2 regions of the Hydrogenophaga sp. L310 genome follow, and region 1 is predicted to be linked to the other one. Evidence: riboswitches for the same ligand, from Rfam matches in the RefSeq annotation. Region 1 holds a riboswitch; the other holds the start of a gene.

Region 1 (4,537 bases):
TTGAGCAGCGGCACGATGGCCGGCCAGACCAGCGTCTGCGAGATGAACGACAGGTCGCCCACGATCAGGTCGAAGGGCGCTGCCGCCTGTGCACCACCAGACGCCACCAACTGCTCGGCCGTGAGTTCGCGCGCGTTGCACTTTTCGATGCAGACCACCCGCGCATCGCTGCGCAGCTTCGGGTGCAACTGACCCTGCCCCACGTCCAGGCCCACCACCTGGGCGGCACCGCGCTGCAGCAGGCAGTCGGTGAAACCACCGCTGCTCTGCCCCACGTCCAGACAACGCAACCCCGTCGCATTGATGCCGCAGTGCAGGAGCGCGCCGTCCAGCTTGAGCCCGCCGCGCGACACGAAGCGCGACTCCGCCGTGTCCAGCAGCTCCAGCTCCACCGTCTCGCGCAGTTCGTCACCGTTTTTGCTCACGGCCTTCCAGTCGCCACCGGGCACCCGCCAGCGCACCCCGGCAGCGATCAGCCGCTGGGCCTGCGAGCGCGAAGCGGCCAACCCTCGCTCGACGAGCAACTGGTCAGCGCGCATCGGCGATCAATAGCGGTAAGAGTCCGGCTTGTACGGACCTTGCTTCGGCACACCGATGTACGCCGCCTGCTCGTCGCTCAGCTCGCTCAGCATCGCGCCGACCTTCTTCAGGTGCAGACGGGCGACCTTCTCGTCCAGGTGCTTGGGCAGCACGTAGACCTTGCCGTTTTCGTAGAAGTCGCTGTGCGTGAACAGCTCGATCTGCGCAATCGTCTGGTTGGCAAACGAAGACGACATCACGAAGCTCGGGTGGCCGGTGCCGCAGCCCAGGTTCACCAGGCGGCCCTTGGCCAGCAGGATGATCTTCTTGCCGTCCGGGAAGATCACGTGGTCCACCTGGGGCTTGATCTCTTCCCACTGGCACTTCTCTTCCAGCTGGGCGACCTGGATCTCGTTGTCGAAGTGGCCGATGTTGCAGACGATGGCCTGGTCCTTCATGGCGGCCATATGGTCGAAGGTGATCACGTCGCGGTTGCCGGTGGTGGTCACGAAGATGTCGGCCTTGTCGGCGGCGTACTCCATGGTCACGACCTTGTAGCCTTCCATCGCAGCCTGCAGGGCGTTGATGGGGTCGATCTCGGTCACCCACACCTGGGCGCTCAGGGCGCGCAGGGCCTGGGCCGAGCCCTTGCCCACGTCGCCGTAACCGGCCACGCAGGCGACCTTGCCGGCGATCATCACGTCGGTGGCGCGCTTGATGCCGTCCACCAGCGATTCGCGGCAGCCGTAGAGGTTGTCGAACTTGCTCTTGGTCACCGAGTCGTTCACGTTGATGGCGCGGAACATCAGACTGCCCTTGACCGACATTTCCTTCAGGCGGTGCACACCCGTGGTGGTTTCTTCGGTCACACCGATGATCTGGGCGCTCTTGCGGCTGTACCAGGTGCTGTCTTCGGCCAGCTTGGCCTTGATGGCGGCGAACAGGACGCGTTCTTCTTCGCTGCCCGGGTTGGCCAGCACGCTCTGGTCCTTCTCGGCCTGCTTGCCCAGGTGCATCAGCAGCGTGGCGTCGCCGCCGTCGTCCAGGATCATGTTCGGGCCTTCGCCTTCGCTGCCCTTGGGGCCGAAGTCGAAGATGCGGTGGGTGTAGTCCCAGTAGTCGGTCAGGGTCTCGCCCTTGACGGCGAACACCGGCGTGCCGGCGGCGGCGATCGCGGCGGCGGCGTGGTCCTGCGTGGAGAAGATGTTGCACGACGCCCAGCGCACTTCGGCGCCCAGCGCTTGCAGGGTCTCGATCAGCACGGCCGTCTGGATGGTCATGTGCAGCGAGCCGGTGATGCGCGCGCCCTTGAGCGCCTGCTTGGGTGCGAACTCTTCGCGGATGGCCATCAGGCCGGGCATCTCGGTTTCGGCGATGCGGATTTCCTTGCGGCCCCAGTCGGCCAGGCCGATGTCGGTGATGACGCAGTCGGCGTTGACGGCGTTGGGAATGCGTGCGTTCATGGTTCGCTCCAGATGAGGTTGGCAATAACCACTGGACGCGGGGGCAAAAAAAAGCCCATCGCACGTTCAGTGGATGAGCGTCGTTGCATGGATTTCCGAGCCTCACGCCCCGCGCTGACCGGTGGTCAGGGGTGCGCTGCAACGCTCCTCGGATCACATGATTCTACCGCAGACGGGCTTTTTGCGCATCTGCGAAACTCTTCAGCCTTTATGCCTCATCTCACCCTTTCCGACTGGCCGGCGGCCGCGCGCAGCCACATCCACGGTGTGCTCACCGACATCGACGACACCCTCACCACCGGGGGGGCGATCACGCCGGACGCGCTGGCCGCCCTGCAAGCCCTGCGCGCAGCGGGCCTGCCGGTGTTCGCCATCACCGGCAGGCCCGCGGGCTGGAGCGAAGCCTTTGCGCTGGACTGGCCGGTGAACGCCATCGTGGCGGAAAACGGCGCTGTCGCGCTGTCACGCGACCCGGGCGGCACGCTGCACAAGACCTACCTGCAGGACACCGCAACACGGCAAACCAACTTCGAACGCCTGCAGGCGGTGGCGCAGCGCATCCTGAGCGAGCTGCCGCAGACCCGCCTGTCGCAGGACAGCCCCGGGCGCGAGACCGACATCGCCATCGACCACAGCGAGTTCGCGCAGCTGGACGGTGCGACCATCGCGCAGGTGGTGCGCCTGATGCAGGCGGGCGGCCTGCATGCCACGGTGAGTTCCATCCACGTCAATGGCTGGATCGGCGAACACGACAAACTGGCGGGCGCGCGCTGGGTGGTGCGCGAACAGCTCGGCCGGAATCTGGACGCCGAGCCCGAGCACTGGGTCTACGTCGGCGACTCGACCAACGACGCGGTCATGTTCGGCCACTTCCCGCACAGCGTGGGCGTGGCCAACGTGGCGCGGTTCTGGGACCGGCTCGACCACCGCCCGCGCTATGTGACCCGGAGCGAGCGTGGTGCCGGCTTTGCCGAGGTGGTGCAGGCCCTGCTGGATGGCCGCGAGGGAAGGACCGCATGAGCCCCCGTCCGGCCGTTCCGAAAGGGACTCGCAGCGCAGCCCGAAGGGCGGAGCCTGCCCGATGAGCGGACACCCGCTGCCGCCCGGCCACGGCGGCCTGGCCCTGCCCGCATCACCCCCCTCGCAGGCCCGCCTCGGCCTGGTGGCCATCTTTGGCTCCACCTTCTTTGAGCTGGTGGGCTACTTCATGCTCATGCCGCTGCTGCTGTTGCGCCTCAAGGGCGACGGTGTGTCCAACGCGCTGGCGGGCCTGCTGGCGGCCACGGGCTGGGTGGGCGTGTTCGCCATCACGCCGTTTGCCTCGGCGATCACGCAGCTGCTGGGGCGGCGCCCCACGCTGTGGCTGGCGGCGCTGGTGCCGGTGCTCAGCACGACCGGGTTTCTGTTCACCCGCTGGCTGCCCGCCTGGTTTGTGTTCGAGTTCGTCGCCGGCGCGGCGTCGGGCCTGCGCTGGGTGCTGGCCGAGGCGGTGGTGGCCGAGTTCGCGCCACCGCAGCGGCGCGGGCGCCTGGTGGGCCTGTTTGAAACCATGGTGGGCACCACCTTCGTCATCGGACCCGCGCTGCTCGCCACCGTGGGCGCGCAGAGCCCGGTGGCGCTGTGGATCGTGCTTGCCAGCATGACCCTCGGCCTGCTGTGGAGCCTGTTGATCCCGAGGCTGCCGGGCGCCACGGATGCCCACAGCGCCCGTGTGGGCCTGCAAGGCGTGTGGCACGCGCTGCGCGCGCACCCGCTGATCATGACGGTGGGTTTCGTCGGTGGTTTCTTCGAAAGTGGGCTCACATCCATCCTGCCGCTGTACGGCCTGAGTCTGGGGCTGGGCGTGACGGCGGCGGCCTTGCTGGTCTCGGCCAGTGGCCTGGGCAGCGCGCTCATGATGCTGCCCGCCGGGCTGCTGGCCGACCGCTTGGGCGCCCTCCCACGCTGGGGTGACCCGCGCAGCGCCCGCCTCGCGCTCATGCGTTGGTGCGCGCTCGTCACGCTGGCTGCCACGGCGCTGATCCCTTTTGTCGCGGGCACGCCCTGGCTGGCGGCGGCGGTGGCGTTTTCATGGGGCGGCGCCGGCGGCAGCCTCTACACGCTGGCGATGATCGACATCGGCTCGCGCGAAGAAGGCATCACCCTGGTCAACAGCACCGCCGTGCTGGTGCTGTCGTACACCCTGGGCGGCGTGCTGGCGCCCGCGCTGGGTGCGGCCATGCTGGACTGGGCACCGGCGCTGGGCTTTCCGGCGCTGCTGCTGGCGGTGGCCGGGCCGGGCTGGTGGCTGCTGCACCGCACCGGCCGCGGTTAGGCTCTGTTCAGGGCGCTGCCGTCGGAGCGCTGGCCGCCAAGGGAGCCGGCTCGGGCGAAGGTGCCGGCGCGGGTGCCGGCTTGTGCGCCCCGTCGAACACACGGTCGGCCACACCGCCGCCCACCCACATGCCCACGAGCGTCACCCAGGCCGTGACGGCGAAGATCGCGCCGCCCGTCATGCCCGCGCCCACGGCGCAACCACCGGCCAGCATGGAGCCAAAACCCATCAGGACGGCACC
Region 2 (4,537 bases), on a different contig from region 1:
GGTAAAGCACAGTACTCCTCACGGCCGATGTACTTCACACTTTTTTACGTTCATCAACTGTTGTTTGCTCTGGGCCGTGAGTGACATGCTCACCCCGACCGTCTTTGCAGATGAATCGGCACGCAATCCGTTCAGCCCGTCGTCTATCGGCAAACCAGGTCGTCAGCATCCAGCGCAGGCGGGCGCATCAGGTCTTCGTCGATGCCCATCACAGCGCTGGCCCGTTCGACGGCCCGCCACAGCAAGGGCGGCATCTTCAAAATCTCGTCGGGCGTGTCGGCCTGAGCGATCCAGCGGCTGATCTGTTGGTGCTCGTCGGGCGTCAGCAATGCCAGGTGCAGCATCTCGTCGATTGTTTTCATGGCGGCTTCGGATCGGTCTTGGGGGTCTTGGGGAATGGCACAGATGCTGTCACAGATCGCTGGCGCGGGCTTTCACTCCAGGCCTTCACCCCGGCCCTTCACCGCAAACCCGCCTTCCTCAGCCGGTAGCCAAACTGCCGCAGCGTGAGCCCCAGGCTTTGCGCCGCGCGCGACTGGTTGCCCTGGTGGCGGGTCAGCGCTTCTTGCAGGGTCTGCGCGTTGTGTGAGCCCGCGCTTTGGTAGTCGCGCACCAGCCCGGCGCCGGCGGGCTGGGCGGGCGCGATCGGGGCCGAGGCGGGCGCCGCGTCGGCCAGCGCCTCGGGCATGAAGCGCTCCAGCGCCGCGGCCGTCACCAGCGTGTGGTCGGCCAGCAGCACCAGGCGCTCGATCAAATTGCCCAGCTCGCGGATGTTGCCGGGCCAGTCGTGCGCTTCCAGCCGCGCCAGCGCGTCGGGCGCGAGGTTGACGTTGCGCTGGTGCGCCTGGTTGGCGCGGCTCACGAAATGCAGCGCCAGCGCGCGCACGTCTTCGCGCCGCTCGCGCAGGCTGGGCAGGCGGATCGGGATCACGTTGAGGCGGTAATACAGGTCCTGCCGGAAGCCGCCGGCCTGCACCTCGCGCGCCAGGTCGCGGTTGGTGGCCGCGACCAGCCGCACGTCGATGCGGATCTCGCGCGTGCCGCCCAGGCGCACCAGCGTGCCTTCCTGCAGGGTGCGCAGCAGCTTGCTCTGCATGGCCAGTGGCAGTTCGCCGATCTCGTCCAGGAAGATGGTGCCGCTGTTGGCCTGCTCGAACCAGCCCGCGCGCGCCGTGCTCGCGCCGGTGAAGGCACCGCGCTCGTAGCCGAACAGTTCCGATTCAAACAGCGTGTCCGGAATGGCCGAACAGTTGACCTTGATGAAAGGCTGGTCGCGCCGGCCGCTGGCCAGGTGCACCGCGCGGGCAAACAGCTCCTTGCCGGTGCCCGATTCGCCCAGCAGCAGCACCGTGGCCTGCGACTGCGAGACGCGCTCCAGCTCGCCCAGCGCCTGCAGCAGCGCGGGCGAGCGGCCGATCAGTCCGTAGCGCGCGCTGCCCACGTCGAGCGCGTGCTCCAGCGCTTCGTTGCGCGCGGCCAGTTGGCGCCGCTCTTCGGCCACCAGCTGCTCCAGCTGCAGCAGCTGGCCGGCCAGCGTGGCCAGGATGCGCAGCAGCGCCAGGTCGTCGTTCAGGTGGCGCTGGCGGCTGCGGATGCGGTGGCAGGCCAGCACGCCGACGGTGGCGCCGTTCACCTCGATCGGCAGCGCGATGAAGGCCACGGTCTGCGGCGGCATCTCGGTGCGAGTGACGGTGCGAAAGAGGAACAGCGGCTCGGCGTCCACATCCTGCACGATGGCCGGCAACCCGCTGGCCAGCACCCGCCCGGTGATGCCTTCGCCCCAGCGGAACACGCCGCGCGCCGCCTCAAGGGCGGTGAGGCCGTAGGCGTGGCGGACGGAGGCCGTGCGCTCCTGCCCCGGCACCGGTTCGTCGGCCAGCACCATGCGGCCCCGGTTCAGGCCCAGCAGCTCGCTCATGAGGTGCAGCATCTCGCGCAGCACGAAAGCCGGCGCCAGGCTGCGGCCCACCAGCTTCATCACCTCGCGCATGAGCAGCAGCTCCTGGGCGTGCCAGTCGGTGGCGGGGGTGTCGGGGTCGGTGCGGTGGGGGGGCATGCCCGGGGAGCTAGCAAACATCGCACCAGATGCGTGCGCTGGCGGTTGGCGGCTAAAATCATGGCCTCTCAAGGAGCGCTGCAGCGCCACCCCGACGCGCTTGTGTCGGGGCCGGTGTCAGGCTTGAGAGTCCGGGCTTTCATCGCCCTGCCGGCCAGACCGGCCCCAACGGCGCTCACCAGTTTCAGAACCCTTTCTGGTGAGCCCCATGTCCGACGTGATTTCTTCCGTACCCGTTCCCCCCATGCTGCTGTCCGGCCTGGAGCCGCTGCGCATCGGCGAAGGCAGCCTGTTCGTCAACGTGGGCGAGCGCACCAACGTCACCGGCTCCAAGGCCTTCGCCCGCATGATCCTGAACGGCGAGTACGAGCAGGCGCTGGCCGTGGCGCGCCAGCAGGTGGAAAACGGCGCGCAGGTGATCGACATCAACATGGACGAGGCCATGCTCGACAGCAAGGCCGCGATGGTGAAGTTCCTGAACCTGATCGCTGGCGAGCCCGACATCGCGCGCGTGCCGGTGATGGTGGACAGCTCGAAGTGGGAGGTGATCGAGGCCGGTCTGCGCTGCGTGCAGGGCAAGGGCGTCGTCAACTCGATCAGCATGAAAGAGGGCGTGGACGAGTTCAAGCGCCAGGCCGGGCTGGTCAAGCGCTACGGCGCCGCCGCGGTGGTGATGGCCTTCGACGAAAAGGGCCAGGCCGATACCTATCAACGCAAGATCGAGATCTGCGAGCGCGCCTACCGCATCCTGGTGGACGAGGTCGGCTTTCCGCCCGAAGACATCATCTTCGACCCCAACATTTTTGCGATTGCCACCGGCATCGAAGAGCACAACAACTACGCGGTCGATTTCATCAACGCCACGCGCTGGATCAAGCAACACCTGCCGGGTGCCAAGGTGAGCGGCGGCGTGTCCAACGTGTCGTTCAGCTTCCGCGGCAACGACCCGGTGCGCGAGGCCATCCACACCGTGTTCCTGTACCACGCCATCAAAGCCGGCATGGACATGGGCATCGTCAACGCCGGCATGGTGGGCGTGTACGACGAGCTGGAGCCCGAACTGCGCGAGCGGGTGGAAGACGTGGTCTTGAACCGCCGGCCCGACGCCGGCGAGCGGCTCGTTGAAGTGGCCGAAAACGCCAAGGGTGCGGCCAAGGACGACAGCAAGAAGAACGAGTGGCGCGCGCTGCCGATCCGCGAGCGCCTGAGCCACGCGCTGGTGCGCGGCATGAACGAGTTCATCAGCGAAGACACCGAGGAAATGTGGCGCGAGATCGAGCGCGACGGCGGCCGCCCGCTGAACGTGATCGAAGGCCCGCTGATGGACGGCATGAACGTGGTCGGCGACCTGTTCGGCCAGGGCAAGATGTTCCTGCCGCAGGTGGTGAAAAGCGCGCGCGTGATGAAGCAGGCCGTGGCCCACCTGCTGCCCTACATCGAAGCCGAAAAGCTGGCCCAGGCCGCCGCCGGCCAGGACGTGAAGACCAAGGGCAAGATCGTCATCGCCACCGTCAAGGGCGACGTGCACGACATCGGCAAGAACATCGTCACCGTCGTGCTCCAGTGCAACAACTTCGAGGTCGTGAACATGGGCGTGATGGTGCCCTGCCACGAGATCCTGGCCAAGGCCAGGGAAGAGGGCGCGGACATCGTGGGCCTCTCGGGCCTGATCACGCCCAGCCTCGAAGAGATGCAGTACGTGGCCAGCGAGATGGAGAAGGACGCGCACTTCCGCGAGAAGCAGATCCCGCTGCTGATCGGCGGCGCCACCTGCAGCCGCGTGCACACCGCCGTGAAGATCGCGCCGCACTACAGCGGCCCTGTGGTGTACGTGCCGGACGCGTCGCGCAGCGTGAGCGTGGCGCAGGGCCTGCTGAGCGACCAGGCTGCGACCTACATCGCCGAGCTCAACGCCGACTACAACAAGGTGCGCACACAACACGCCAACAAGAAGCAGGTCACGCTGTGGCCGCTGGACAAGGCGCGCGCCAACAAGACACCGATCGACTGGGCCAGCTTCAAACCCACCCAACCCAAGTTCATCGGCAAGCGCCAGTTCAAGAACTTCGACCTCGCCGAGATCGCGAAATACATCGACTGGGCGCCGTTCTTCCAGACCTGGGATTTGGCCGGCCCGTACCCCGCCATCCTGCAAGATGAAGTGGTGGGCGAGCAGGCGCGCAAGGTGTTTGCCGACGCGCAGGCCATGCTGAAGAAGATCATCGAAGGCCGCTGGCTCAGCGCCAACGGCGTGATCGGCCTCTACCCGGCCAACACGGTGAACGACGACGACATCCAGCTCTACACCGACGAAACCCGCAGCCAGGTCGCGCTCACCTGGCACGGCCTGCGCCAGCAGACCGAGAAGCAGGACGTGGACGGCGTCATGCGCCCGAGCCGCTGCCTGGCCGACTTCGTGGCGCCCAAGGGCGTGGCCGACGACTACGTGGGCCTGTTCGCCGTCACCGCCGGCCTGGGCGC

Evidence for each region. A riboswitch is a leader RNA that binds a small molecule or an ion and turns the genes downstream of it on or off. The one in region 1 is predicted to bind S-adenosylhomocysteine.
Region 2: it holds a riboswitch for S-adenosylhomocysteine, as region 1 does, so the genes downstream of both, metH (methionine synthase) here and ahcY (adenosylhomocysteinase) in region 1, are expected to answer to the same signal.

The regions. Positions count from the first base shown of each region.
Region 1 covers NZ_JBVPZA010000003.1:53,121-57,657, reverse strand. The annotation lists gene AC0GNO_RS06925 (TlyA family RNA methyltransferase) at 1-539, opposite strand, end outside; gene ahcY (adenosylhomocysteinase) at 546-1,982, opposite strand; S-adenosyl-L-homocysteine riboswitch at 2,051-2,138, opposite strand; gene AC0GNO_RS06915 (HAD-IIB family hydrolase) at 2,193-3,002, shown strand; gene AC0GNO_RS06910 (MFS transporter) at 3,064-4,296, shown strand; gene AC0GNO_RS06905 (YeeE/YedE family protein) at 4,304-4,537, opposite strand, start outside.
Region 2 covers NZ_JBVPZA010000008.1:64,036-68,572, reverse strand. The annotation lists gene AC0GNO_RS14460 (hypothetical protein) at 144-362, opposite strand; gene AC0GNO_RS14455 (sigma-54-dependent Fis family transcriptional regulator) at 461-2,056, opposite strand; S-adenosyl-L-homocysteine riboswitch at 2,121-2,240, shown strand; gene metH (methionine synthase) at 2,301-4,537, shown strand, end outside.